DNA from 2 places in the Alteromonas sp. 009811495 genome. Region 2 is predicted to be linked to the other one. Evidence: predicted binding sites of a transcription regulator. Region 2 holds the regulator's gene; the other holds the start of a gene.

Region 1 (15,778 bases), 340 kb from region 2:
ATTCGCCGTCCACCCTATTGGGAAGGCGCAATGGATGCAGAGCGCACCATGAAAGGAATGCGTCCGCTGGCTATTTTAGGTGACAACATTACTACCGATCACCTATCGCCTTCAAACGCTATTCTAGCCAGCAGTGCAGCGGGTGAATACCTTCACAAAATGGGCTTGCCTGAAGAAGACTTTAACTCGTACGCCACACACCGTGGTGATCACTTAACCGCACAACGCGCTACCCTTGCTAACCCGAAAGTGTTCAACGAGATGGTGCTAGAGAACGGTGAAGTGAAGCAAGGCTCTCTTGCCCGCGTTGAGCCAGAGGGCCAAGTGATGCGCATGTGGGAAGCGATTGAAACCTACATGAACCGCAGACAACCGCTAATCATTGTTGCTGGCGCCGACTACGGTCAGGGCTCGTCTCGCGACTGGGCAGCTAAAGGCGTACGTCTTGCTGGTGTTGAAGTCATTGTGGCAGAAGGCTTTGAGCGTATTCACCGCACCAACCTTATTGGTATGGGCGTGCTACCGCTTGAGTTTAAACCTGGCACAACGCGTAAAACCCTTGAGCTAGATGGCACAGAAACGTACGACGTTAGCGGCGAACCTTCACCAGGTGCAACATTGACACTCGTAGTTAACCGTCAAAACGGTGAGCAGCTAGAAGTGCCTGTAACCTGTCGTTTAGATACTGCAGAAGAAGTCTCTATTTACAGCGCAGGCGGTGTATTACAGCGCTTCGCCAAGGACTTCTTGGAAGCTGAAGCTAGCTGATTCCGTTAGCTTAGCTAGGAAGAACTGAGCCGTTTACGGGACACGCCGTAAATACTTCCATGTAGGCTCCCAATTCGCATCCATGCGAATTGAGGGTCCCGAAACCGACTCAGCACTTCCTTTGCTATCTAGCTGTTGGACGGAGGAAGTGTCAGCTCGTTTAGCTTTTTAGTTTAGAGAGAGTTTAGAGACTCTTTTGAAACCTCCGAGGCGTATGCTCCCACTCTCCTAGAAGTGTTTGGTACTTTTGGAAGGAAGTTGGTTGCGATTAAAAACTTCGGAGCGTAAACCTCTCCTCTCTAAAAAGTTGATTACCTTTGAGTGGAAGTGGGTTGCGATTTGAAACCTTCTAACCGCGAGGATTCGGCTGGGGAGCGCACACGAACGTGTTCACAGCGTGTTTCAAATCGCGAACAACCTTACTTCTCTCCAGATAAAATGGTTTTTAATTGAAGAGAGTGTTGAGGCACGGTTACAACCTTCGGGGCTTAGACCTCCCCTCTCGAAAGAGTTTATTACTTTTGGGTGGAAGCTGTTTGTGATTTGAAATCCTCCAGCCGCAAGGATGCGGCTGGGGAGCGCACATGGATGTGTTCACAGCGTGTTTCAAATCACGAACAACCTTACTTCTCTCCAGATAAAATGTTTTTTAATTGAAGAGGGCGTTGAGGCTAAGTTGAAACCTTCGGGGCATAGACCTCCCCTCTCGAAAGAGTTTATTACTTTTGGGTGGAAGCTGTTTGTGATTTGAATCCCTCCAGCCGCAAGGATGCGGCTGGGGAGCTCACATGGATGTGTTCACAGCGTGTTTCAAATCACGAACAACCTTACTTCTCTCCAGATAAAATGGTTTTTAATTTAAGAGGGTGTTGAGGCTACGTTGAAACCTTCGGGGCGCATGGACGCGCCCCGAGAGCCTACAAGGAAGTATTCACGGCGTGTTTTAACGGAGCCTCAACGCTCTCTTATTGAAGAAAGGAAAAAACATGACAAAGTATGCGCCACAACTTCGAGTACCGGCTACCTACATGCGTGGCGGTACCAGTAAGGGTGTGTTTTTTAACTTAACTGATTTGCCAGAGGCTGCGCAGAAGCCCGGTCCGGCGCGAGATGCATTGCTGTTACGCGTAATTGGTAGCCCCGATCCATACGGAAAACAAACCGACGGTATGGGCGGTGCAACCTCTAGTACCAGTAAAACAGTTATACTGAGTAAAAGTGAACGTGAAGGCTACGACGTAGATTATTTGTTTGGTCAAGTCGCTATCGATAAGCCCTTTGTCGACTGGAGCGGTAACTGCGGTAATTTAACAGCCGCCGTTGGCGCGTTTGCTATCAGTAATGGTCTTGTCGACAAGGCTAAAATACCCGAAAACGGCATTGCTACAGTGAATATTTGGCAAGCCAATATCAATAAAGCCATTATCGCTAAAGTGCCCATCACAAATGGCGAAGTGCAGGAAACCGGCGATTTTGAACTAGACGGCGTTACCTTCCCTGCCGCGGAAGTCGAAGTCGCTTTTGTTGACCCTGCAGATGGCGAAGGCGCTATTTTCCCCACAGGACGTTTAGTCGATACCCTTGATGTCCCAGGTGTAGGCTCGCTGCAAGCCACAATGATAAATGCTGGTATTCCTACTATATTTATTAACGCTGAAGATATTGGGTATGTGGGAACAGAGCTTCAAGATGACATCAATGGGGATAACGAGGCGCTTAATAAATTTGAAGCCATTCGTGCCCATGGTGCAGTGCAAATGGGATTGATTAAAGATATTGGTGAAGCTGCTAGTCGTCAACATACTCCCAAGGTAGCGTTTGTTGCTCCCCCTAAAGCGTATAAAGCATCAAGTGGCAAAGATGTGCTGGGGTCTGATATTGATGTATTAGTACGTGCATTGTCTATGGGCAAACTGCATCACGCCATGATGGGTACGGCTGCTGTTGCCATTGCTGCGGCAGCAGCTATTCCGGGAACCTTAGTGAACTTAGCGGCAGGTGGCGAAGATAGGGATTCTGTGACATTTGGACACCCTTCTGGCACATTGCGAGTGGGTGCTAAGGCGTCTTTCAATGACGATAAGTGGTCTATTGATCAGGCAGTTATGAGCCGCAGCGCCCGTGTACTAATGGAAGGGTTTGTTCGTGTTCCAGAGGAACAAAGCTGATCACAGAACAACACTTTTACGTATGCAATCCCATAGACATTCGTATGAAAAGCTCTTATTTGAAGGGCTTTTTTTAAATTTATTGGTTATGATAATTGCATAAGCGTTACGAGTGGTTCACATGTACAAAGTTCTTGTTGTTGAGGATAGCGCGACTGTCCGAAAGATCGTTAATAAACTTATTGAGGATAACCCTCATTTTACTTGCGATCTTTGTGAAGATTTAGCTGAGGCCAGCACTGCGCTTGCTAACAATTCAGATTACCTTGCAGCGATAGTCGACTTGAATTTGCCCGATGCACCGAATGGCGAAAGTGTAGAGTTGGCGCTGTCATACAACCTCCCTACCATTGTACTTACTGGTAATTTTGATGAATTTACTCGTGCCCAACTGCTTGATCAGGGCGTATTAGACTATATCACTAAAGAATCTCGGTACTCTTATTTACAAGTATCGAAGCTTATCGATCGCTTACGTAAGAACCTCACAACTCGCGTGTTAGTGGTTGAAGACTCGAAAACCAGTCGCAACCACATCTGTTCGTTATTGAAGAAATTTAAATTCCAAGTCCACGAAGCCTCTGATGGTATAGAAGCACTTGGAGTACTTGAACAACATCGCGATATAAAGATGGTAATTTCCGATCATAGAATGCCCAACATGGACGGATATGAACTTGTTAAGGCTATTCGTCACGAAAAGCGCATGCAAGACTTAGTTTTCATCGGGCTTTCTGCGACTGGCGACAGCGTGCTCACCTCAAAATTTATAAAAAGCGGAGCAAACGATTTCCTTTCGAAGCCGTTTTATCACGAAGAGTTTTATTGCCGTGTAATGCAAAACTTAGAGTCTCAAGAAATGATCCAAACCATTAGAGATTCTGCCAATTTAGATCCGCTTACAAAAGTCTACAACCGCCGCTACCTTTACGAAGTTGCTGAAGAATTGTATGCCAACAAAGCGTCGCGCAATCAGGTTATTGTGTCGATGATAGATGCTGACAACTTCAAAAACGTAAACGATACCCTGGGCCACAAAACCGGTGATATGTTGCTACAGGAGTTCGCTGCATTATTGCAAGAATATTTCCCAGATGACCTTATTGTGCGCTATGGTGGAGAGGAATTCACGGTTGTTTCTTTAAGACCGCCGAAAGCCTATTTAGCAGCGCTATCGCAATTTATGAATGCGGTTCGTACCACACAGTTTACCAATCATAAATTTAATATTACATGTAGTATTGGCGTGTGTGCAGAAGAGTTCGATTGTCTTGAATCGCAACTGGACGTTGCAGATGCACGACTTTATCAGGCTAAGCACAGTGGTAAGGATCGTATTGTCACCCGGGATGAAACAAAAGCGCAGGCCTAACGAACTAGCCCTGCGCATTGATGCTTTTCTACATCCACGAACGCCTAGTCGATTCCACCTCATGTAAAATACTATCTGCAAGTTCATGCACATACTGTTCTGGTAGAAAAGGGACGGTCACTGCACCGGAAGCGAGGACAACTTTTAACGTAGCGAGCCCTCTGCGCTTCATAAATACACTTTGTTTTACCATAACTTGTTGCACTTTGTAGGGCTCAAAACACAAATAGTCTACTCCTATTCGGCCGCGTCTGACGTAAACGTAGTTTTTATCAAACGCAATACCCCAGCGCCACCAGCGTAGAGTCAATAGTAGACCAACGGCAGTAAACCCACTTAAAGACAACAAGATAATATCTAGATGATCACTAATAATGCCCACACAAAGTGCGAATAAGAAAGGTACCGTCCAGGCAACCGCTAACCAATGGAGTATAAAGCGCTTGCTAATGGTTTGATAAGTTTGATGATGAAGATCACACCCTGGCATAACTTCACGACTTAAGGCTAAGGCTTCCGACTCGGTTACAGAAGGCACAATAAGCTTGTTAGGCGACATTAACTCTTGCACTTGTTGGCTTGCCGTTGTGTTTTGCTCGAAGTACAAATTTACCCGCTTGAGGACTTTATCTAGCCAGTCCTGTTTTGCAGTTATCATTTGAATACGCGACGCACGCATGCTGACTTCTAGCTTATTAAGGAGTCCGCTTCTTCGAATATACCTGTCGCCAGCCCGAGAGAGTGTATACCCATAAAACGTAAATAGTGCCCCGCCTACGCTAAGTAAAGCCATTGCAGCCATCACCATCATAATAATGACAAATGCGTACAAACTAAACTGCCACCACGCTATCGCTTGTTCACCTACTAACTGGTTGAGTTGCAGCCCTTTTTCAGCAAGCCACTCAGATACAAATCCTATAACGTCATCGTAAAACGGCGCTGCCGCTCCCAATATGATCCACACTCTGTTGTTGGTGATGCCGTGGATCACAATGTCACCTACTGAGCGAGTATTAAGAATTTCTTCAGAGGCGTCTTGCTGCGAAGTCGCTGTCTCATCCACGGTATCATTCATATCCGTCGATGAAGTATTGGCGGAATCATCGCGGTGGGCTTTCTCAAATAACACGCGTTTTTTGAGTGCATGGGCATAGTCTAACGGCACTGCGACAATTTTAGCTTCCTCTTTTCCGCTACCTGCCGTATCTAACACAACTAACGCATATCCAAATGGCCGATAATAAAAGGGCAACTCTATTTTAACGTTCTGAATGCGCCATAGCGGCAAGTTGGTATAACGGCGTTGAAACACTCCTGTATGAATTTCTACATGCTGATTATGAACCCTAAACTTATACATCAAGAAACTTACAACGCCGCTTAATGTGGTAAGAATAATGACAGCGGCAATACCGATATAGGCTTCCGGTGAGTTGAGGTTTTCGAAGATATTGAGACTCACCGCAATTGCAGGGATGGCATAGACCAGTCCTTGTGCAGTATTGATAATATTGCGCACCGTAAAGTAAACAATGGCAATGGGTGACAGCCTTCTCCAATCATCACCGGTTTCAACTTTTGTCGGTGTCGCCTCTTGTGGCATAGACGTGGTTTGCTCTGACATTAGCGTGCACTCACATCTTTATGATCGAGGATATATTGGCGAATTCGTTGTGCGCGCTCAAGGGGAAGACCCGGTATTTCGAAGGTATGCATTTCGCCACCTGCAGAGAAAACTTGCAGTTTCGCCAGCCCCGCCCATCTATCGAATGGACCTCTTTTTACTTCAACATGCTGTACTCGTAAAATTGGCTGACAAGAAAGCCCTCTGAACACTAAACCAGACTGTTTGCTAATATCTTGTTCTCGCACGGCGTACATAATTTTGGTGTCGGCAAACCAGTGATAGGTAAACCAAACAAGTCCCAATGTGCTAATAACTCCAACAATAAAGGGGTAGGCGTAGACTAAATCTTCAGGCAAATCGAAAAAGGGGTTAAACCGTAAAACAGACACAACCCCAATCAAAATAAGTGCTAAGAGTGTTACAAACACGAGGTTAAGCATTCGATACTTGGGGCTAATAGGCTCGAGCACTAGCGCGTCTAAATGTGGTAACTCATCGTAACGCACTTGCTGATTTGAAAATTGAACATTATCAGGCTGCAAATCTACTTGGTTCATCATACTCATCTTCCTTTTGCTTTTTCGCTTCCACTAAAAAAGGGGCAAAAGCCCCTTTTTAAATGAACGAATAGTCTCGTTATTTTAGTTATAGGCCTGTTTTAATCGTCAACTTGTTGTTCATTCAACCAGTCGTGAAGTGCTTTCATATCGTGTTGAACCGCCATCTGAAGCTCTTCAACCCAGTCATGCACGTTCTCCCACCATGTAGGGTGATCGCCTTGCTGAATTTGGTTTGCTATACGCTGCACACGTGCCAAACCTACAGAGCCTGCTGCACCTTTTATTTTATGTGCCTGAGAGCATACTTCTGATTTTTCATCAGCACTTAAGCTCAACTGCAGAATTTCCATATACTCTGGCATTTTCTCTTGGAATACTTTCACGCTAGCACGCACCATTTCGTCGCCTATGGTATCAACCAACATCTGTAGTAAGTCCATATCTAAAATGTTACTTAATGTTTTGTTCGGCTCAGGACGTTCTACTTCACCGTCAACTTCAAGAGGCGCCGGTGGCGCATGAAACAGTTCATTAAACACCTCGATCACACGAGACTTTTTGATAGGCTTGGCGATGACATCATCCATACCGTTTTCTAAATACTCATCACGCTTTTTAATGACATTTGCGGTTAACGCCACAATGGGAGTTTGCATGACCAAGTCTTCCTCAATGAGCGTACTGGCAACGTCAAAACCTGTCATATCAGGCAACTGAATATCAAGAAGGATCAAGTCATATTGATTGGCGCGTGCTTTATCAATGGCTTCTTGCCCCGTCATAGCGACATCTACTTTTTGACCAAGCTTTTCAAGCAAGGCCTTCGCTACCATAACGTTAAGCTCGATATCTTCTACCAGTAGGATATTAAGACCAGTCACTTCTAGCTGCGCGACTTTCATCGGGCTATTTGAAATTTGCACGGGCAGTACAATTTCAAATCGAGTTCCCTTGCCCACTTGGCTTGAAACGTGAATTTCGCCTTTCATCAAGTCGACCATTTGCTTACAAATAGCAAGTCCAATGCCGGTACCTGTAGCTGACTGATGATCTGGATGATCGACTTGGTAATACATGGCGAAAATCTTCTCTATTTCGCTCTCTGGAATACCCACTCCGGTATCTTCAATAATGAAGGTAACATACGCCTTATCACCGTCAGGTTTCGTCGATGACACCGACAAACTTACGTGCCCCTTTTGCGTGAACTTGACTGCATTGAACAAAATATTCCACAAAATTTGGCGTAAGCGTGTACCGTCAATTTCAACCAAACGTGGCAACGGCTCGTTGATTGTCGTTTTCAGTTCTAACTGTTTATCCGCAGCAAGTAAGCGAATAATACTACTTAGCTCTTCCGTGAAATCTTTAAGCGAAACCGTTTTAAGGCTAAGTTCTAATTTATCTCTGTCGAGTTTATCTAGGTCGATAATGTCGTTAAAAATATTACCTAACGTAATTGCACTGGCATAAATTGTACTTACCCAACTGAACTGCTCATCGCTTAAATCAGTGTCACGTAACATACGACTAAGCCCAACGATACCGTTAAGCGGCGTACGCAACTCATGGCTAATCGTTGCAATAAAACGCGTTTTGTCGGTACTCGCTTTCGCTGCTGCATTTTCTGCTTGCTTGCGCTCTGTCATGTCTCGACCAAACGATAACAAACCTAAGCGGTTACCTTCTTTATCGAAAAACGGCACACGCTTCATTTCGAAGTAGCGACGACGCCCATCGGCAAAGCGCAACCACAACTCTTCAGTGATGCTTGCATTTGTCTCTAAGACTTCATGGTCACTAGCAACGATTTGACGAGCGAGTTCTTCTTCATACACATCTTTTGGCGTTAGCCCAAGAAGCTCTTGTTCCGTTTTGCCTGTCATCAACTCGGCAATACGATTACAACCTGCAAAGCGACCTTCTTCATTGCGATAGTAGATGAGATCCGGTGACGCATCGATAATTGACCGCAAGAGTGTTGATAAACGTCTGGCTTGTGCTTCCTGTTCAGATTTGTCTTGTATTTCTTTTTCCAAGTCTTTAAACAGGGCTTCGCGTTCTTCTTGTGCTTGCTTACGCTGCTCTATTTCATGGTTAAGTTGGCGAATATTGCTTTGAAGCTCTCGATTCAAGAACACGTCTTCTTCGCGAAGACTTTCAAGTTGGCTTACCACTTCTTTCAAATTTGTGCGTGAATTTTCCAGCTGCTTAATAAGCTCGCTGAAAAAATACAGCACCCATGGAGCGGATAGCATGGTGAGCACAACTGCGCTTATGAAATCATCGGGCTGAACTTGGCTTCCCATACTCACGCGGATAACATATGAACCTCCCAACGTGAACACCAACGACAGCACTACGAAGAGAATGCTGAGTTTCAATGTGCCAAAACGTTGAACAAATTGAGCAAACCGAATTGCCCAAGAATCGTTTGGTGAATCTGAATGCATGTACGTCTAATCTAAGCTTATTTTGCCCCTATCCTAGCAGGCTTTGTGCGCTTCGGGAATGTACAACGTAATTGCCGTCATTTACTTGGTAACTTTTCACTAACTTCATTGATGTATCGCGTGTTTACCCAACCCGTAGCTGTGTAAGACACTCTGGCCCACTCTCCCTGCTTTTCGATAATGGTAAGCATATCGCCTTTGTTGACCTCACCTTGTATTTTCTCGAAGTCTGTACCCGGGCCCAAGCGGACATTTAGTGTGCTTGCATTCACACTAGCCCGCTTTTTGCTCACAACTTCCCGTTCAGCGCTGTTAAAAGCACTTTGCGCTGATATTTTTGTTTCTCTCGCAGGCTCTATTTTTATGTTCAGCAACCTCGCTCGCAGTTCATCAAGGGGAAACGCAGGACCCGGGTCAATCTTTCTTACTGGTGCGATTTCTTCGTGGCCAACAATCACCTTTATGTGATAACGCTGACACAACGCTTTACACAAAGCATACGTTCTCGCGATTTGCTCATCGGTAAACTTGTGCCAGTAGGTTTTTGCCGTTTGGTTTCGATGTACAGCTTCAACAACATCATCTTGGTGACATGTTTTTCCGAACCACGTTTTAAACTCGCCTCGACTATTTTGCGTTAACTGTCCTGCATTATCTAACTCAATGCCTATTGAATACCGATTGAGATTTGTTCTGCCTTTGTAACTACTTTTACCCGCATGCCATGCAATCTTATTGGTCGGCAGCATTTGGACAATGTCACCATTTCTGCCAATCGCAAAGTGGGCGGAAACTTGGCTATCAGGATTCGTCATCACATCTACAGAAGAGGCTAAGCTACTTCCAGCTGTGAAATGAATGACAATAGTGTCAGGCAAATCTTCATCAAAACTGCCAGAAGAATTAGGCGATGGGGAGAAACTGACATTTGGACCATTGAGTAAATGGGATTTCATCACGAGGGTACTTGATGGTACGAAAGATGAAGTCGGCATAAAAATCCCTTTAAGTAGATGTTTGCAGTAGCACTGCGTACATCTATTCAGTGCATATTTATTGGCTTGATTAAGATCACCACACTTTACATTAGCTCACTTTTTAACCAATATAGCAAACATCAATTTCAAGTGGAACTTGATGTTTACATCTACATAAAAATACATTCTTTAGCCCATTGACAACATAAAACAATAAAATCAAAGCATAATTATTCATAACCACTTTTTAAATGAGAGCCGTTATCATTTGAAGATACACTAACCAAGACGTTAATAAAATTATAACAAATCCGTTACAACCCATATTTTTTAAATGTATAACATTGAAAAATATAGATTTTCAGCGAGTTATACTAATTCACTATATCAGTGACACTTTTTACGTTTGATTTTAGATTTTAATGTGGGTATTTTGTACGGCCCGCATCGCAATAATGCATAAAAATGCGGAAAGACTGGAATCCTCTAATAATAAATAAACGACAAGAAAGGCGCAGGCCGCACGCAATAACGCGTGTGAGCACAAAAGACGTCTAACCATGTTGTGATACGCAAACCTAGGCGCATCTACACGCAACGCATACCTTGCCCAGTCAAAAGGTTGAAGGAGTTAAGAGATGAGTTTATATAATCCCAATGATTCCCGGGACAACTGCGGGTTTGGCTTAATCGCCCACACCCACGGGGAAGCCAGTCATGAATTGGTAACAACTGCAATTCACGGCCTAGACCGTATGCAGCATCGTGGCGGTATCGCCGCAGACGGGAAAACCGGTGATGGCTGTGGTTTACTACTGCAAAAACCGGATGCGTTCTTCCATGCAATCGCCGAAGAAAATGGCTGGAAACTCAGCAAAAAATACGGCGTGGGCATGATTTTTTTAAGTCAGGACCCAGTACTTGCGCAAACTGCGCGTGAGATACTAAATGAAGAACTAGAAAGAGAAACGCTATCAGTAGTGGGCTGGCGCGAAGTGCCTGTCGACCGCTCAGTACTCGGCGAACTCGCACTCACAGGCGTACCGCAAATCGAACAAGTATTTGTGAATGCCCCTGCGGGTTGGCGTAAACGCGACCTAGAGCGTCGCCTTTATATGATCCGCCGTAGAGCAGAAAAGCGCCTTGAAGCCGATCCAGATTTTTACGTTGCTTGCTTGTCAGGCCTTGTAACAATCTATAAAGGCTTGGTAATGCCGAAAGATCTACCTGCCTTTTATCACGATCTTGCCGATGAGCGCATGCAAAGCGCAATATGTGTATTCCACCAGCGCTTTTCTACTAACACATTGCCACGCTGGCCATTAGCACAACCCTTCCGTTTCCTTGCGCACAATGGTGAAATTAACACCATTAAAGGAAACCGCGACTGGGCAATGGCACGTGCTGCAAAATTCGCTACACCGCTTATCCCAGATTTGAAAGACGCAGCACCTTTTGTAAACACTGAAGGCTCAGACTCGTCGTCTCTTGATAATATGCTAGAGCTGTTCTTGGCAGGCGGTATGGACTTATTCCGTGCTATGCGTTTGCTTGTGCCACCAGCATATCAAAACAACAAAACCATGGATGACGACCTTCGTGCATTTTATGAGTTCAACTCTATGCACATGGAGCCGTGGGATGGTCCAGCCGGTATCGTATTGACTAATGGCCGCCATGTTGCGTGTAACCTCGATAGAAATGGTTTACGCCCTGCTCGCTACGTCATTACCAAAAATGGTTTTATTACCCTTGCCTCAGAAGTGGGCATTTGGGATTACGAGCAAGCCGACGTTATTGAAAAGGGCCGCGTTGGTCCTGGTGAAATGCTTGCCGTTGATACTTACACCGGTAAAATCTGGCGCTCAAACGAAATTGATGATGACTTAAAAGAACGTCATCCTTATAAAGAGTGGCTAGAAAAGCACATTCGTCGTTTAACGCCGATTGAACAACTCGATGCATCGCTTATTGGTAAGCGTGTGTTCGATGACGACGCCATGGCGGTGTATCACAAGCTTCACGCGTATAGCTACGAAGAAATTCAACAGGTTGTTAAGGTACTGGCAAAAGACGGCCAAGAAGCCGTGGGCTCTATGGGTGACGACACGCCAATGGCGGTGATGTCATCGCGTCAGCGCACAGTGTATGACTACTTCCGTCAGCAATTTGCTCAGGTAACTAACCCACCAATTGACCCACTGCGTGAAAACCACGTTATGTCGTTAGCAACCTGTATTGGTCGTGAACAAAACGTATTTAGCGAAACCTCAGGCTACGCAGACCGCGTATTGTTTGACTCGCCAATATTGATGTATACCGACCTGAAACAGCTACGTGAATTTAATCCGGACAACTATTACTCCGAAGTAGTAGAGCTTCAATATGCGCCACAAGAAGGCTTAAAGAAAGCTATTGAACGTGTATGTAATGAAGTCGAAATGCTGGTGAAAAACAAACGTGCTGCGTTCGTTATTTTGTCAGATAGAAATATCAAGCAAAACCGTTTAGTTATCCCTGCGGCAATGGCCGTTGGTGCCGTACAGCGTCGCTTAGTTGAGAAGTCACTACGCTGCGATGCCAACATAGTTGTTGAAACCGCTAGTGCACGAGATCCGCATCACTTTGCGGTGCTTATAGGTTTAGGTGCAACAGCGATTTATCCTTTCCTTGCTTATGAAACTATTGAGCAACTTTGCGAGAAAGGCGAACTTGATATTACGCCCATGCAGGCCACGTTGAATTACCGTAAAGGTATCAACAAAGGTCTGTACAAGATTATGTCGAAAATGGGCATTAGTACCGTTGCTAGCTACAGAAGCTCTAAGCTGTTTGAGGCCATTGGTATTAATAACGAAGTAATGCAACTTTGCTTTAATGGCGTTACTTCACGTATTCAAGGCGCCGGCTTCGATGATTTCCAACAAGATTTAATTAACTTAAATCGCGTCGCTTGGCTTAAACGTAAATCAGTAGACCACGGCGGTCTTCTTAAATACGTCCACGGTGGTGAATATCACGCTTATAACCCAGACGTAGTAAGCACACTTCAAAAAGCGGTTGTGTCAGGTAACTATGACGACTATCAGGTTTATGCAAAACTTGTTAACGAACGCGCTCCTGCACATATTCGTGATTTGCTGGCGTTAAACCCTGACTGTGACCCAATTGATGTTAGCGAAGTAGAAGCGGCGGAAAACTTGTTCCCTCGTTTCGACACGGCGGCCATGTCTATTGGTGCACTAAGTCCAGAAGCACATGAAGCGTTGGCCATTGCCATGAACCGTTTGGGTGGTCAGTCTAACTCTGGTGAAGGTGGTGAACACCCTTCTCGCTTTGGAACTGAGAAAAACTCAAAAATTAAGCAAGTGGCATCTGGTCGCTTTGGCGTAACACCACACTACCTAGTTAATGCCAGCGTTATTCAAATTAAAGTAGCGCAAGGTGCAAAACCTGGTGAGGGCGGTCAGTTACCGGGCGATAAGGTGAACAAGTACATTGCGCAGCTGCGTTTCTCTGTACCTGGCGTAACCCTTATCTCTCCACCGCCACACCATGATATCTATTCGATTGAAGATTTAGCCCAGCTAATTTTCGATTTAAAACAGGTCAACCCAACTGCACTTATCTCTGTGAAATTGGTATCTGAACCAGGTGTAGGCACTATTGCTACTGGTGTTGCAAAGGCCTATGCCGACCTGATTACCATTTCAGGTTACGACGGCGGTACAGGTGCAAGCCCACTAACGTCAGTTAAATATGCGGGTAGTCCTTTTGAACTAGGCTTATCTGAAACTCAGCAAGCCCTAATCGAAAACGGCTTACGCCACAAAGTACGCGTTCAAACCGACGGTGGTTTAAAAACGGGCTTAGACGTAGTGAAAGCGGGTATTTTAGGTGCAGAAAGCTTCGGTTTTGGTACTGGCCCAATGGTAGCGTTAGGCTGTAAGTACCTACGAATTTGCCATTTGAACAACTGTGCGACCGGTGTTGCAACGCAAGATCAGAAACTGCGTGACGACCACTTTATCGGTCTTCCTGAGATGGTGATGAACTACTTTAAGTTTATCGCACAGGAAGTACGAGAAATTATGGCGTCGATAGGTATTGCTAAATTTGACGACCTTGTTGGTCGCACTGAACTACTTAGCGTATTAGACGGCATTACCGCGAAGCAAAACCGTTTAGATTTATCACCGTTATTAGTGCAGCCGCAAGCAGGTGAGCACACGCGGTTATTCTGTTCAGAAACGACTAACGCGCCTGTAGATAAGGGCGAGTTGAATGCGCAGATGCTTAAAGACGGGCAACAAGCCGTTATCGATGGTAAATCGACTACGCTTAAATACCCAATACGCAATACTGACCGTTCGGTTGGCGCTCTGTTGTCAGGCGAAATTGCTAAGCACCACGGTAACCACGACTTTGAAGATACGCCGATAAAAGTAGAGCTTACCGGCACTGCCGGCCAAAGCTTTGGTGTGTGGAATGCAGGTGGTTTGCATATGCACCTTGAAGGTGATGCAAATGACTATGTGGGTAAAGGTATGACCGGCGGTAAGCTAGTGATTCACCCGCCACGCAATATTAGCTTTGACGCGCACGACAGCGCCATTATGGGTAACACATGTCTATACGGTGCTACTGGCGGTAAGCTATTTGCAGCGGGCCGTGCAGGCGAACGTTTTGGTGTACGTAACTCTGGTGCTATTGCAGTAGTCGAAGGCATTGGTGATAACGGCTGTGAATATATGACAGGCGGCATTGTTGCAGTACTTGGCCCGGTTGGCGTTAACTTTGGCGCAGGTATGACAGGTGGTTTCGCGTATTTAATGGATGATAACGACGACCTTGATAACCGTGTTAACGCTGAGCTTGTTGATATTATGTCGATAGAAGATAAAGCCATTCTTGCTGAACACTTACGTGGTTTGATTAATCAACATTATGAAGAAACGGGCAGTGAGCATTCATTGTCGCTACTGACAGACTTTGCTGACACGCTTAAACGCTTCAAACTGATTAAACCCAAAACCAGCGATGTGAAAAACTTGCTTGGTCACATCAGTCGTTCAAGTGCTGAATTACGCATTCAGGCTCAGTAGGAGGATTTAGTTTATGGCAAAGAACGTATATCAATTTGTCGATGTTGAACGTATCGATCCGCCGAAAAAGCCGATCATGGTGCGTAAACAAGAGTTCGCGGAAATTTATCAACCGTTAAGCCAGTCTCAAACCGAAGGCCAAGCAGATCGCTGCTTGGACTGCGGTAACCCGTATTGTGAGTGGAAATGTCCAGTTCACAACTACATTCCGCAGTGGTTGAGCTTGGCGAATGAAGGGCGCATTTTAGAGGCGGCTGAACTTTCGCATAAAACCAACAGCTTACCAGAAGTCTGTGGTCGTGTTTGTCCACAAGACAGACTATGTGAAGGTGCATGTACGCTAAATGACGACTTTGGTGCAGTCACTATCGGCAGTATTGAAAAGTACATTACCGATACTGCATTTAAAATGGGCTGGCGCCCTGATATGTCGGACGTAGTTTGGACCGATAAGAAAGTGGCGATTGTAGGTGCTGGCCCTGCTGGTCTTGCATGTGCTGATATTCTGGTTCGTAACGGCGTAAAACCTGTTGTTTACGACAAATACGAAGAAATCGGTGGCCTACTTACATTTGGTATTCCGTCTTTCAAATTGGAGAAAGACGTAATCAAGCTTCGCCGCCAAATTTTTACTGAAATGGGCGTTGAGTTTGTGCTTAACACCGAAATTGGCAAAGACATTCAATTCCAAGACTTGCTCGATAAATACGATGCAGTTTTCCTTGGCATGGGCACATATAAGTCT
Region 2 (15,778 bases):
AGTTTATTAAGCAGCGCCTTCATGTCTGGGCGGCGCGCCACAGTTGTATGTAAATCAGACGGGCCTGCTACAATAACTGCACTAGCAATGTCACTTGTGTTCTTTCTAAGCGCCCGCCAAGTCATCATGCCGCCACGACTTACGCCATATAAGGCAATCTTATTGGTGTCGGCATTAGGTAATTGCTTGGCTATTTCAATCAGTCGCAAAACGTCGTTTACATCTGCGCCACCAAATTCATCTTTGCCTTGACTAAATTTAGCGCCTCGATAATTACTCGCCAAAACAATATAACCCTGTTCGGCGAGCGGCATTAAACGCTCAACCACCGCTATGCGCGTTACATTATGCTTATGGTTACCACCGCGATTATAAATGATCACTGGTAATTTTTTGTCGCCAACATGCTTTGGTGACACCATAACACCTGAAATCTTTAAACCATCCGATTCATACTCAATCCATTGCGCACTTGTTGTCTTCATAAGCGCATTGAATTTTTTAGGGTTTACCGCTTTTTGCCATCTATCCACATAGGCGACTTTTTGGTTATTGCTTTGCGCATGCGCTAACCATGCTTTGTAATCAGTAAAGGGAAGTGCATCGCCTTTAAGGGTTAATGCTTCTGGCAGTTTAGCAAATGCAGTATCTGCTAATGGCGCAGTATTGCTTGTAGCTGCAACCGTATTGACGTTTATGCAAAGGGCTAAAAGTGCGATGGAAAGTAAAGCAGTGCGTTTTAAAAGACTCATAACACATCCTTGTTGAATTCAAATAAAAACAGTCAGAATGAAGCTAGTAAATAACGAAAACGCATGCAACTCAACAAAATACGAACCTGATTAGTAACAAAATTTGTCGTTGTGCATTGAATTAAACGGCCAATTGCGAAGCAGGTTTCTGCTTTAGTTTATTTAACCCACCCTCTTGCCGGTTTTTATTATCGAAGGGATAACAAACTGGGGACTTACCGAGTCTGGCATAAAGAATTAGCAGTAAAGCCAGCTAAACTTGTATCTGCGAATTTTAAGCTTTTATCTGATCTCGACATTGTCAAAGAGTCAGAACAACACTCACCCTATAGCGTCCTGATAGAACCCATCAATGAGTTTACTATTTACTTACCACCCACAGTTATTGGATAACGCAAAGAGAATACAAGCCCTTTCATCTAAGTATCCCGTGACGAGGCCTTCATAGACGCAACGAAAAAGGCTGGATACGTAAGGTCTTAACAGACTGCGCTTTATTACTACTTGAGTGATTAGGCTATAGAGGTGTTTGGAGTTGGCGGGGCTTTGATAAGTAGGCTCTCCTGTGCCAAGGAAGCCGTGACTAAGCCTACAGAGATGCAACAAAAAGGCTGGATACGTAAGGTCGTAACAGACTGTCTGCAGCAGGGATGCTGCAGCCAAGCCTCCATGGATGGAATCTCGGCGTGTCTGTGTAGGCCTTACGTATCCAGCCTTTTGTAGCGGATGCTAGTGCATCCGCTTTAAGCGCTATTAGCCGTTTACGAAGTCAACGCCTAGCTTGATGTCGCCACGTAGGCCTTCAAGCATATCGTTTTTCGCTTTTTCTTCGAATGCGCTAAGCTCGCCGTATGGCAAGATTTCTTCAACACCGTTCGCACCTAGGCGAACTGGGTGTGCGAAGAATGCTGCGTCGTCGCTGTCGTCAGTTTGTACGTAAGTGTACTCAACAACGTTCTCACCTTGCATTGCTGCAACAAGAGATAGACAGAAACGTGCTGCTGCTTGACCCATAGATAGGGTTGCAGAGCCGCCGCCCGCTTTTGCTTCAACAACTTCAGTACCTGCGTTCTGGATACGCGTTGTTAGGCTAGCAACTTCTTCGTCTGTGAACTCAACACCTTCAACTTGTGAAAGAAGAGGAAGGATTGTAGTACCAGAGTGACCACCGATTACCGGTACGTGTACAGAAGATACGTCTACACCTTTAAGCTCAGCAACAAACGTTTCAGCACGGATAACGTCAAGCGTAGTTACACCGAAAAGCTTGTTCTTGTCGTAAGCGCCTTTTGCTTTTAGCGTTTCTGCTGCAATCGCAACAGTTGTGTTTACAGGGTTAGTGATGATACCAACACACGCGTTCGGGCAGTTATCAGCTACACCTTCAATTAGGTTTTTAACAATGCCGGCGTTGATGTTGAACAGATCAGAACGATCCATACCTGGCTTACGAGGCATACCCGCTGGAATAAGAACAACGTCAGATCCAGTTAGTGCTTCAGCTAGGTCATCTTTACCGTGACCGGTTACTTTTACTGCAGTGGGGATGTGGCTCAAATCAACAGCAACACCAGGAACAACTGGCGCTACGTCGTAAAGCGCTAATTCTGAACCTGCTGGCAATTGTGTTTTCAACAACAAAGACAGCGCCTGACCAATACCACCGGCAGCACCTAACACGGCTACTTTCATACCATTTCTCCTATGGGATTACTTCACGTATTTAAACGGAACGTCACACTAATGCAACGCGGGGGAAAACTCAATCACCGGATCGTCTTATTAACGTTATTTTTAGCGATTTTTATGCGATATTCATTATCATGAATGATTATGCAAACAAATTGCGCAAAGTCCACCTGTGGGGCACAATATAGCAACAATAAATAAAAACCTTTTTAACGAACGATAGAATAGAAAGAGCGCTAATGGCTAACGCAAAACAAGAGCAACTGATAAAAGCTTTCAAAGAAATACTTAAAGCAGAAAGTTACGGTTCACAAGGCGAAATTGTTGATGCTTTAAAAGCACAAGGTTTTGACAATATTAGCCAGTCCAAAATATCTCGCATGCTAAGTAAGTTTGGTGCAGTACGTACGCGTAACGCCCGAGGCGACATGGTGTATTGCTTACCGCCAGAGCTTGGTATGCCTACAGCAAAAAGCCCGCTTAAACAGTTGGTGCTGGATATTGTTCATAACAACGTGATGGTTATCATTAGAACAAGCCCAGGCGCAGCACAGCTTATTGCACGCCTTCTCGACTCCCTAAGCAAAAAAGACGGCGTGTTAGGGACTATTGCTGGCGACGATACTATTTTTATTGCGCCGGCCGATGTATCGAACATTGAAGAGCTTCGTCAACGCGTAGAAGACTTGTTCGAAAACGTATAGGTGTACCTGTCGAATAGCAAAAAGCCGCGAAGCCTTATCTAAGGTTCGAGGCTTTTTTGCATCTAATCGTAACGCTACGACAACAAATTAATGAGCGCGTCAGCAGCCGGACGAGATGATGGCGGATTTTGCCCGGTCACCAACAGTCCATCACTACACACTTTCACAGCAAAATCATCAGCACTTTCATACTTACCGCCTTTATTGACCAACTCATCTTCAACTAAGTACGGCACCACTTCGGTTAGCTCCATTGCAGCTTCTTCGCTGTTTGAGAATCCGGTTACCGCTTTCCCATCAACTAGGTACTTACCCTCTGGGTCTTTTACATCTTTAAGTACAATAGGCGCGTGGCAGACTGCACCAACCGGTTTTTTCGCTGCAATAGTGTCTTCAATTAGCTTGATTGAATGCGCATTGTCCGATAAATCCCAAAGCGGGCCGTGCCCACCTGGATAAAACACCGCATCGAACTCGTCGGCTCTTACATCTTCTAGTGGAATTGTTGAGGCTACAGCACTGCGTGCTACTTCATCTTTTGTGTAACGGATAGCGTCATCTGTCATGGCATCATCCGCTAGACTATTGGGGTCAATTGGTACTTGGCCTCCCATAGGCGATGCTAACGTTAAAGTGTAGCCGGCATCTTTAAATGCATAGTAAGGGGCGGCAAACTCCTCTAGCCACATACCGGTTTTCTTGCCCGTATCGCCCATTAGCTCATGTGATGTCATTACCATTAATACATGCTTAGACATTATTCCTCCTTGCTTGGTTTTTAAAATCGTGTGCAAGTTGGTTCGCATAAAGAGAGGCGTTAGATCAATTTTTGGGAAAATCTTAATGAAAGGGAAAGCGGAGCTATTGAATTTTGGGCATAAAAAAGTGCCACCCCCGATTAAGGAAAGTGGCACCTAACACTACAATTGGTTCACACCATTGGATTAGAAGTCGTATTTAATACCGAACTGAACTTGCCAAACAGACTGGTCAAGAACTTCTAGGTTCTTAATACGGCTGTCGCTGTTCAGGTCAAAGTACTCGTACTGACCATCAACGATGTTTGCAGAAACCACTGCACGCTCATACTCGTAACGAGTACGCTCGATACGACCCCAGTCGTCATTTAGTAAGTTACCGAAGTTCTCGATATCGAAGAACACAGTAAGCTTATGCTCTGGGTAGAATGCAGGTAGTTGCTGCTGAATACGTACATCGATGATAGTAGACCAACGAGAGTTGTCGCCATTACGCTCAGCGATGCCGCCTTTGTACTGTGCAAGCTCAGAGCTGTTGATGTAATCAATGAACTCTTGCTGAGCAGCTAGGTCGCCACCGAATGACGTAGATGCAAACAACGGATCGTCGATACCGTTAGGAACGTATAGCAAGTGACCCGCATCATCGTTACGGCTTTCACGCGCACAACGACCGCCACCAACATCTAGCACACACGCGTTGTTTTCGTCGAATGTGTAGCTGTAAGGCTGACCTGAACGACGTTCAGCAAATACAGACACTTTAGTCTCGTAACCGTCGATTAGCTCTTTGCTCCAGTTGAAGCGCATTTTCCATAGGTGCTCAGTCTGGAAGTTAGACGTACCAGCACGTGGCGCTTGGCGGTCATAAGCTGCGAAGTCAGAGTAGTTTGATGTTGCAGTAGATGAAGTACCGTAGCCCACATCTTCTACATCAGCGTATGTATAGCTAGTGAAGAAGTCGAACGAACCGTAAGACGTTTCCCACGCTTTTGACGCAGACAATGCGTATAGCATAGCGTCGCCGTCGTCTACAGAACCTGTAACAATCGCTTCTGGACCTTCGCTACAGTCGTATACGCCACGACCATCTGGTGCTGTTCCAACAGGGTTTTCACAGCGCTGGTCATACCAGTAAGTTGCATTTTCAAGCTTGTTATATAGAACGTCAGCAGAGAACAACCAGCCTTCAAGTACTTCGATTTCTGGCTCGTGTGCAACACCCAAGCTTACTTTCCATGTAGTAGGAATTTCGAAATCTGGTGCTAGTGCATTTACAGTGCCGTCAGGTGCTGTATTCGCTAGCGCATCAAGTACATTTTGAGGGATATACTGACCAGTAGCCGCATCAGGCGTAGTTGGTACTTGGTAAGTTTGGCCAGAACCAAAATCTTCGTAATCATCAGAGATCACGCCATCGTTAGAGTAGCTGTTTGAAATCCAAACACTTGGTGCACCACCAGAGAAACGACCAATACCACCACGAACAGTTGTGTAGTCAGACGCATACCACTGGAAAGACACACGAGGAAGAATTACGTCAAGACCATCGATGTCTGTCGTGTTTGTGAAACCGTAGCGGTCAACAAAGTTTTGGTTTTCACGGATAGAGCCTTCTGACTCATACCAGTCATAGCGAATACCGGCGTCGATAGTTAGCTCAGCTGACGCTTCCCATGAATCTTGGAAGTATAGTGAGTTGTAGTTATAACCCCAGATTGCACGAAGGTCGTTTTCGTTGTTAGTAACAGCGTTGTTATAAAGAAGCGCAGACGCTTGTGCATTTGCTAAGTCTTCAATGCTGTCGAACAAGTATGAACCTTCAGAGTTCTGCGCAAACAAGTTGTCTACGTCTACTTCTTCACGCTCGTAACCAAGTTTAAGGATGTGGTCACCAGTAGTGTAAATACCTACTAATTTAACTTGGAAGAAGTCTTGGTCTAGTGAGTTACCGTGACGGAAACGGTCTGGACCAATTGTTAGGTAGTTCTCATCGCCATCTACTTCACGTAGGAAAACAGCGAAGTTAGGGAATTCTGCACCGTTAAGTGAGTTCTGGCCAGTTTCCTGAGTCGTACTTGCAATCTTGAACTGAGTCGAGAAATTTGACGTCCAGTCAGAGAAAACGTGAGCAATGAAGCTTTCAACTTTTTCTGAGCGGTCGTACCATGCAGAAGAAGGAGAAATTCTGTCATCTTGAGTTAGGAAGTTATTACCGTTCTGCTCATTAATAGCGTTACCTTCGGTACTCATGTAAGTGAACTTAGCACGGTGATCAGCATTGATGTTCCAGTCGATGTTAGCAAGGATCTTTTCGTCCTGAACATCGTCTTTCTGAAAGTCACCGATATCGAAGCCCCATACATCAGAAACGACTTGGCGAACTTGCGCAACATCATCTAATGTAATATTCGGGAATTCGTTAACCGCACCTGAACCCGCTGGGCCATTGTTCAGTGGAGCAACAGAATCAAACTTGTCATATGCAACAAAGAAAAACAACTTGTCTTTGATGATTGGACCACCAAGTGTTGCAACGAACGTTTTTTCTTCGAAGTCGAAGTTAAACTCTTCATCACCGTTCTTGTCGCCCATCATTGAGTCGTCAGTGTAGTAGTAAGCTACTGAACCGTGGAACTCGTTAGTACCTGATTTAGTTACGGCATTGATTGTACCGCCAGTAAAACCGTTGTACTCAACGTCAAACGGAGCAGTTTGGATTGAAAGTGATTCAATTGCATCGTAAGAAATTGGTGAACGCTGAGTTGGGTAACCGTTAGCGTTAAGACCGAAACGGTCATTTAGTGCTACACCATCAACAGTTAAAGAGTTGAAACGGTTGTTTGCACCAGCAATTGTTAGTTCTTTCGCACCACCGCTTTGCACGTTAACAGACGCAAACGGGTCTAGTTGAGCAGCATCAGTGATGTCACGGTCAATTGAAGCAACTTGGTTAAGTGCTTCTAAACCTAAGCTAGTGCTCAAGCCTTCGTTAGTATAGCCAGTACCAGCACTGCTACCCGTTACAACGATAACTTCGGTGCTTTGAGCAGATTCAACAGTGATAGGTAATGCAAGCGCCTGGTCAAGAGAAAGATAAACGTTCTCTACTTTTGTAGGAACAAAACCGTCGCCTGTAATCGTTACTGTGTATGGACCACCAACACGAAGACCACGTGCTGAGAAGGTACCACTTTCGTTTGTAGTTGCAGTAGATACTGTACCTGAAGGTTCGTGCTTGATGGTAACTGTTGCACCAGCAAGGTTTGAACCAGCTTCACTAACAACGTTGCCTCGAATTGCTGACGTTGTTGTCTGCGCCATAACTGTACCAGCTAGGCCAGCAGAAACAGCAACAGCGATAGCAACGCGGCTGAGTTTTGCTTTGAAGTTCATGTGTGTGTTTCCCTTTTTGTTTAAAATTCTTTTTTATGGACTTGCGCAGGGCGTTGTCCCTATCAAGACCATTGACTATTTTAGTACCGCGAGAAATTGTTATCGAGGTTCATGTCAAATTTATTACAGTTTTACATTTTTATTTAACACCAATCGCCCGAGGCTAGTGACTTTGCAAAAAAATACTTGACCACATGGTCAAGTTAATTTACTTGTTATTATTGTTGTCTATCTGCAGCGATTGGACGGTTCTATTCTTGGCAGATGTGCGACTAATAAACAGCGTTTAATAAAAATCAGGTTTACCTATAAAAATAAACCTTATTTCAACAACTTAACGCTTTAAAATAAATTTACCTATTGCAATAAATAACCTTAACTGATGAAATCCCTACATAAATCGTTAATTCATTTGGTCGTTTTTTTGGCGAATTTTAGAATTGTTGCCTCCGGAAAGTGGATATTATTTGTCATCGTCGCTATCGCGTGCGGTGCTTTTAGCTATTTACAAAAAAACAATATTTATAATGACATTACCCCGCAAACCGGTCAATTTTTATACTGCAAAACTGAATTAAGTGCGAATAGCGACATTTTTTCAGTGTACGTTACCGATGGCCGCATTGCTGAAATGGCAAGAGACAGATTGTGCGCTGACAGCACAATAAAAAGGCAATTCGGCGAAGTAAAAATTATCATCGGCCAAAGCGACTACGACACCTTTCGCTACATCAACCACGGCGTTGTTGACCTAGCATTAGTGAAAAAGAACGTGGTCGACGCTTTTGGCGCTGACCAAATATATGGGTTGTCTAGAGTGGCATCGCACCCTAATTACAGTGCCTTTTTCATTGCGTTACGCGAACGCCCGCAGTTAAATAAAGAATACTTGCTTGGTAAAAAGATTGGTCTATTAGATTACCCCAGTAGTCGCTCAGGCCACATTGTGCCCAAAACTGTTCTACAAAATTTAGGGTTAAGCGACACAAACGTATCAATTGTATATTACAGTTCGCACCAAGAGCTTCGAAGAGCACTGTTAGCAGGTGACGTTGATATTATTTCGTCTTATTGGGCTGAAGATGACAGTGACCGCTTTTCAAGAAATTACGCAACACCGTTACAAGAAAGCATAGGTGGAATGCAGTGGTATCTAAAAATGCAGACACAAAACACCGATTTGTTCTGTGCTATGCAGTCTGTTGTACATGAAATAGCTATGGCTCACCCGCGACCATATTACAAAAATATTACACTTGAAGCGGGGTGTAACAAATGATCAAACCTAAGTTCAAATCACCTGCACGCATAGCGTTAAACTGGGCACTGCTATTTCTGTGCTTACAGACTATTGCGCTAATTGGCCAGTACTTTTCATTTAAGGCTGATATCCATGAAGCGCAAGATAAAGTCGAACGCCGTATAAGCCTAGACAGCGCATTTCTAGATGTGGGTAATGAAACGCTTAATACGCCAGTCAATCAGTACGCTATCTATCGCTATTTAGATAGATTAAATAGCGAACTCACTAAAGAAGGCTATCCTGTCTTAGTGAGTCATATTCAGGAAATCAGCACCCAATCTCAAGATTTCACACAATACCCTGACGTGACATCTACCTTACTGATGAATGCAGAGCAGCACATTGTACTTGAGATGCGCAGTAAGTCGCCATGGAGTGGGGTGGGATTTAGTTTTATAGCATTGATTTGCTCACTTTTACTGCTTCCAGTATTTGCTATTGCAACGAAAAAGCGTAAAAAAGTGTCTGCTGTTGAAGAAGAATTGCTGCCGCCAACACCTAAGCTCATTATTAACCTCAAAGATAAAACACTTGCCAACGGTGTTGATGACAAGGTGGTTGCACTACAGAATAAGCCATTATGTTTCTATACTGCTTTAGTTAAGTTTTGTATTGAGTACCCCAATCAGCCGCTTCCTCCGCATAAAGATGTGCCGCATGAACTGATGATTCTTGCTAACAAGAGCTTTGGTAGACTGATTGAACTTGGCCATACCAAACGTAAAAGGCCAGACTTTAACGCGAACTTAGACAAAACCTTGAGCGAGATCCGTGCAGCCCTTGATGAAGTGTTTGCCGGGTTCACTGAAGAAAAAGAAATATACTATCCACCTCGGGCTCAGGGCGAGGGCTCTCGCTCTAAGCAACATTCCTATGCCCTGTCGGAAATAAAGTTAGAGGATATTGAAATAATAGGTAATTAGTAGCGAAAACTGACCATTTGGAAAACTTTTTGTGTTTTTTTAAACGCACTGCAATGCCTTGAAAATACAATAAAGTTAAAGCAAAGACCGATCCAAAAACGAAGATCTTGTGAATATAACATTGATTCGCGAGGCCTAAACGCGTATCTTTGCACCAAGAAAACCAGCTTTATAGTACTATGCAATCGCCATTAATTATTGCCATTTCTGGAGCTTCAGGCTCTGGAAAGTCTCTTTTTACAAAAAATTTGTTTAACGGCTTCAGTGCGCAAGGTCGCCCTGTTCAAGTGCTGCGTGAAGATCATTACTATCGCGCACAGGATCACTTGCCCATGGAGCAACGTGAGAAGAACAACTACGACCACCCTAATGCATTTGAACATGAGCTATTAAAAGCACATCTTCAAGCATTGCGTGATGGTCAACCCATCGACTATCCACACTATTGCTACAAGACGCACACTCGCCTTCCAGAAACCGAGCGCCTTAATCCTGCGCCTGTAATTATATTGGAAGGCATTATGCTGTTAGCGCGTACAGACTTACTTCCTTTGTACGATGTGAAAATCTTTATCGACACCCCGCTTGATATTTGTTTAATGCGTCGAATGATGCGTGACTTAAAAGAGCGTGGTCGTAGCATAGAATCTGTGGCAAAACAGTACGAAGAAACTGTAAAGCCAATGTACCATCAATTTATTGAGCCTAGCCGTTTTACTGCCGATGTTGTGGTAACACAAGGTGGAAAAAATCAAATTGCATTAGATGTGATCAAATCACACATTCAGCAAGCGCTTCTTTAAGGGAATTCACATATGGTTAGTTTATTGGGCATCGCGCTCCTGTTGGCTATTGCCTTCGCATTATCATCGGCGAAGCGCAGTATTAATTGGCGTACGGTGGGTGGCGCATTTGCTATCCAAGCATCCGTTGGTGCTTTCGTCCTTTATTCTGAACCAGGCAAAGAAGTCTTATTGGCGGCGACTCAGTTTGTCGCCAACATCATTGCGTACAGCCAAGAAGGTATTAATTTCTTATTCGGCCCAATAGGCGATAAGTCAATCGCGTTTATTTTCGCGTTCAATGTGTTGCCCGTTATTGTCTTTTTCTCTGCGTTAATTGCCGTGCTGTATCACCTTAAAGTGATGGGCGTTATCATCAAAGTCATCGGTGGCTTTTTGCAAAAAGCACTGGGAACAAGCCGCCCAGAGTCAATGTCTTCGGCTGCCAATATTTTTGTTGGCCAAACAGAAGCACCATTAGTTGTGCGTCCGTTTATACCCCATATGACCAGTTCTGAGTTGTTTGCCATTATGGTGGGTGGCCTCGCCTCTATTGCGGGTTCTGTAATGGCTGGCTATGCAGGTATGGGCGTTGATTTAAAATACCTACTCGCTGCCAGTTTTATGGCTGCGCCGGGTGGTTTATTAATGGCAAAAATCATTTTGCCAGAAACCAGTAAACCCAATGAAAATTTGAATGACGTAGATGCGGAAGATACCGGCTACGCCAATGTATTTGATGCTGCTGCTAGTGGCGCAGCGTCAGGCATGCAACTTGCGTTAAACGTAGGTGCCATGCTACTCGCTTTCATAGCACTTATCGCGATGTTCAACGGCCTTGTTGGCTGGACAGCTGCGCTATTTGGCTATGAAAATGTAACGTTTGAAGGGATCCTGGGCTATGTGCTTCAACCTCTCGCATGGGCAATCGGCGTACCATGGGAGGAAGCACAACTTGCAGGTAGCTTTATTGGTCAGAAAATGGTGGTCAACGAATTCGTTGCATACCTCAATTTCTTAGAAAACCAATCACAGCTATCTGAAGCGTCTCAGGCCATTATCACCTTTGCACTTTGTGGTTTTGCAAACTTCTCTTCTATCGCTATTTTGATGGGTGGAATTGGTGCTATGGCACCAACACGCAGAAAAGAAATTGCGCGACTGGGATTAAAGGCTGTTATTGCTGCAACGTTATCCAACTTGATGAGTGCCGCACTAGCGGGCTTTTACCTCTCACTCGGTTAAAATTTGTTAAAACAGACTAATTGGTCAAGTTTTTACTAGACTAATTGGTCAGGTTTATGTAAATTACGCGCAAATTCCTCGTGGAGTTGATTTGTATCAATTTCACGACTTTTTTCTGTAGCCCGTCTACCTTTATAATGCCGCAGTCAAAATATACGGGATAAAGTTATGCAATTAGTTGCTGTTGATTACCAAGCGGAAAACGCTCAAGAAGAATTCGTGAAGTCACTTCGCGAGACAGGGTTTGGTGTTTTGAAAAACCACCCTATCCAGCAGTCATTGGTTCAAGGTATTTACGATAACTGGCAGGGCTTCTTCGATAGTGAAGAGAAGAATGACTACCTGTACAACAAAGGTAAACAAGACGGATTTTTCCCTCAGAGTGTTTCTGAGGTAGCCAAAGGCTTTACGAAAAAAGATATTAAAGAATATTACCACTATTACCCTTGGGGCCAGTGCCCTGAGTCATTGCTACCGCAGATTTCTCAGTATTACTCTGAGGCCAACACGCTAGCAAAAGAGCTACTTGGGTGGATAGAAAAGCATTCACCTGCTGAGGTAAGCGCAAAGTACAGTCAGCCACTTGGCGACATGATCAAAGATTCAGATCAAACGTTACTACGTATTTTGCATTACCCACCGCTTAAGGGTGATGAAGAAGTAGATGCAATCCGCGCTGCGGCCCACGAAGATATTAACTTGATTACTATCTTGCCGGCAGCAAATGAGCCTGGTTTGCAAGTTCAAGCTAAAGACGGTAGCTGGTTAGAAGTGCCTTGCGATTTTGGAAACCTAATCGTAAATATTGGTGACATGCTTCAAGAAGCATCGGGCCATTACTTCCCATCAACTACCCATAGGGTTGTTAACCCAGATGGTGCTGATATGACGAAGTCGCGTATCTCGTTGCCACTGTTTTTGCACCCTAGACCAGATGTTGTTCTTTCAGAACGTCATACTGCAGGGTCATACCTGCAAGAGCGCCTCCGTGAGCTGGGCGTTATATAAATTAAGTTCCTTTTGTAGTGTTATTCTTTGCCGCAGCTAGTCTGCGGCTTTTTTTTGTTTAGTTATCGGCTTGCAAGCGCAGCTATTTTCGACATATAACGCGATCTATCCTGTTCGTTAGGTGAATGCCTTACCGCTTTCTCCAAATAACGCTGGGCGTTATTAACATCACCAAGCTGGTGATAGGTTCTGGCAAGACTAAACAATATTTCATGACGGCTATCGTCGATGCGCAGTGCTCGTTGGTAATGCTCTATAGCCCTTGCATACTTCCCTTCATCATAATCTTGCTCACCCAATATAAAATGATAGTAAGGGTTACTGCGTCGTCTTGCTTCTACCATTTCAGTTATTGCTTTAGCTTCTTCATCTCGCTCTTGGTGAATGTACAAGATAGCCAAGTTTTCCCATGCAGTTAGATGGCTATCATTGATAGTAAGCGCATGCTTATAAGCAAGTTCCGCTTGTTCATACGCTCCCACCATTCTGTACAGTACACCTAAATTAACCCAACTTTGTTGGAGTGATGGCGATAGAGTAGCCGCTGCACGAAAGTAGCTGTAAGCTCGACTGTAGCTGTTCGCTACGAGCGCATCGGCGCCTTTATTATTGTAGAACATGGATAACACCCGCTCCTTTGGCACAGCATTGCGCGGGAAGTCACTTTGAATCATTTGTGGGTCGAAATCTATATCTGCATAAGATGAACCAATCGACACCAGTAATGGCTCATTGGGAACGGCGACGCGTAAGTTAATATGACCATTTAATAAGCTAAAGCCGTCTCTTCTTGTCCAATACTCAGGAATATCAACTTCGTAAAATGTTGCTTTTAATCCTGCATGCTCAGCCAATGCATAGGCCATAATTGACAGTGAGAGGCAATTGGCAGCCCGATTACTAAAAGTTGTGTTGGCCGTAGTATTGGCGCTATTTCGGTAAAGTACGCCGTGTTCTGAACGCCCAAAAATAGATTTTACCAAGCGTTTTACATTTTTTTCCGAAGCACTGCTTTCGTATACAGCACGTTCGGCAAACTGCTGCGCCTCTTCATCGAGGTAAAAAATTTCTTCTGGGGTTTCAACGGGGAATAGTCCGTACGACGGAAATAAACTGTCATCAAGTAATGTTGGCGACGCACTTGTCACTTTTCGTTCTGTCGACTGACAGGCTACAAGAAGGGTACATAAGACCACTATAATTATTCGAGTATTCATCACAGGCACCTCTTGTTACTCGATACATTAAGTATAGTCCTAGCGCCTATATTTACATTTTTTTTACATCCCGTTTTTAGCTCACTTTGTCGCTTAATCGCAATAGCTTGTAAACTGGTCGTCAAACGCAGCCTAGTTACAGAAAGTTAATCATCGACTAGCTTTCGATCCATCTCTTCACCTGCCGCGTAACGATTTTGAAGAAATGGAGATTCATATGTTTATTGTTTACTCATATAGTATTGCCGGTTTGCTGGTGATCCTAGCCACCGTATTTCTGCAAAATATCGTTGCCGCAGTAGCGCACCGCAAGCAGTCACATTATGTTCCAGGTAAGGTGAGCAAGTCGCTCTCTCACGACAGCTTTGTGTTTAGAAGCCACCGAACATTTCATAACTCGCTAGAGAATATTCATCAGTTTGTGATACCCGCTTTACTGTGTATTCTGCTTGGCGCTCCCACTACCGTTTTGGCTTGGTTGGTATGGATCTATGCCGCTGCTCGCATCATTCATATGACCCTTTATTACGCCATTGCCACCGAAAAGAATCCCAGCCCGAGGAGCTATTTCTATATGCTTGGTGTACTTTGTACCGCAGGCGTTTTTGCGCTGGCCTTCTACGCGTTATTTACCTAGCTTATATCGCCCTAGAGCCTGAGTATGCGATAGTGATTTAAGCGTATCGCCTGATGTCACCCCAAGCTGGTTTAACTGTGCAAATAAGAGCTCTAATGTGGCCAGTGCGTCGTCAAGGGCATTATGCTCAGGGAACGCAGGAAGGTTTAAACGTTGTCGACACACACCGAGTGTTGCACTGTTGTTCGGCAACACTTGGTGTTGTTTATTAAGCTGATACATAGCGAGTTTTAGCGTATCGACATAAACAACTTCAATATCGGGCAGGTTTAGTGCTTCAAATGCCCTATCCAACGCACTTAAATCTAGTGCTGCGTTGTGAAAAACAAGAATACTGCCCTCTAACAGAGGCAATAACGCGTTCATCGCGTGTTTAAGGGTTACGCCTTGTGATACTAGGTCATGGGTAAGACCGTGAATAACGGGGCTTTGCCCTAAGTCCTCAGATGTATTCACTACGCAATAGCCACAGCTTGATAGATTGAGTCTTGCGTTTTGCCCTTCTACGTACCCTACAGAAGTAATCGCTGTGGTTGTCGGGTTTAAGCTCGTCAATTCTAAATCAATGGCGACGAACCGACATTCGCTTAACGTTGTATTAGTTTGAGTTGCAATGGCATTGTTTGGACTCAATTTAGAAAACCAAGACGAAATTAGTTGTGAAATCACATTTTGACCTTCATTACGAACTCACACATTTTTACCCCATACCACCAGAAAATTTCATTACCATAGCTTGGTTAGTGCGCTCAATGGCTTTAAATGCTGCTTTTAGTTGATGCTTTTCTATAGATGATAATGTGCTTACTGAGACGCAGTTATCAGTAACTTTATTTTCCAGCTGATGTCGCCACCTAAGCCTATTTAAGAATAACCATATATCTTTGAGGTTTGCTGCATCTCTTTTAGATAATTGAGATGACTCAGATAGCGCTTCTAATCTTGCAAGAGTATTTGGCATCAATTGCCCGTCAGCTAGAGCATAAATGCGCGCAATATTATTGATAAGTGCAACGGCCCGTGTCTTAAGATCAATACTGTCTTTGTGTTTACGTCCTTTTTCGTAAGTAAAGCGTTGAAATGTAGATAGGGGTACTGCTACATCATTGCTGTGGCGCACCAAGGCTGCCAAAAACATATTTTGTTTAAGTAAGGGTGCTCGCTGTTTTTGCATTGCTTTGAACAAGCTACTATCTCCTGCTGCACAGCGTACATCCAAATAGATATTGAAATGCATGATGGCATCTTTTGTAGGCGCAGCAACCCACTGCTTTGCTTCGTCTATGGCTTGTGACAGTGAAAGCCTAAGCGCAGGATTGCTCGCCATAATATTACCGTCACACAGTTTGATCCCGCATTTTGCT

Evidence for each region. Region 2 encodes ArgR, which controls arginine synthesis, uptake and breakdown. Its sites were predicted from a motif close to ANTGAATANNTATTCANT; they were not measured.
Region 1: a site for ArgR is predicted at 10,150-10,167, ahead of OZ660_RS15310 (N-acetylmuramoyl-L-alanine amidase). Genes of this name have one in related genera too.

What each region holds. Positions count from the first base shown of each region.
Region 1 is NZ_CP113972.1:3,363,076-3,378,853, forward strand. It holds gene acnD (Fe/S-dependent 2-methylisocitrate dehydratase AcnD) at 1-768, shown strand, start outside; gene prpF (2-methylaconitate cis-trans isomerase PrpF) at 1,755-2,936, shown strand; gene OZ660_RS15290 (diguanylate cyclase) at 3,058-4,308, shown strand; gene OZ660_RS15295 (PH domain-containing protein) at 4,337-5,935, opposite strand; gene OZ660_RS15300 (PH domain-containing protein) at 5,935-6,498, opposite strand; gene arcB (aerobic respiration two-component sensor histidine kinase ArcB) at 6,597-8,951, opposite strand; gene OZ660_RS15310 (N-acetylmuramoyl-L-alanine amidase) at 9,029-9,946, opposite strand; gene gltB (glutamate synthase large subunit) at 10,567-15,033, shown strand; gene OZ660_RS15320 (FAD-dependent oxidoreductase) at 15,047-15,778, shown strand, end outside.
Region 2 is NZ_CP113972.1:3,701,224-3,717,001, forward strand. It holds gene OZ660_RS16660 (alpha/beta hydrolase family protein) at 1-752, opposite strand, end outside; partial or broken gene OZ660_RS16665 (DUF2071 domain-containing protein) at 900-1,145, shown strand; gene mdh (malate dehydrogenase) at 1,506-2,444, opposite strand; gene argR (transcriptional regulator ArgR) at 2,681-3,145, shown strand; gene OZ660_RS16680 (type 1 glutamine amidotransferase domain-containing protein) at 3,220-3,903, opposite strand; gene OZ660_RS16685 (TonB-dependent receptor) at 4,090-7,299, opposite strand; gene OZ660_RS16690 (PhnD/SsuA/transferrin family substrate-binding protein) at 7,682-8,578, shown strand; gene OZ660_RS16695 (hypothetical protein) at 8,575-9,525, shown strand; gene udk (uridine kinase) at 9,705-10,328, shown strand; gene OZ660_RS16705 (NupC/NupG family nucleoside CNT transporter) at 10,341-11,552, shown strand; gene OZ660_RS16710 (isopenicillin N synthase family oxygenase) at 11,721-12,560, shown strand; gene OZ660_RS16715 (tetratricopeptide repeat protein) at 12,623-13,777, opposite strand; gene OZ660_RS16720 (MAPEG family protein) at 13,995-14,414, shown strand; gene OZ660_RS16725 (3'-5' exonuclease) at 14,403-15,083, opposite strand; gene OZ660_RS16730 (DUF294 nucleotidyltransferase-like domain-containing protein) at 15,115-15,778, opposite strand, start outside.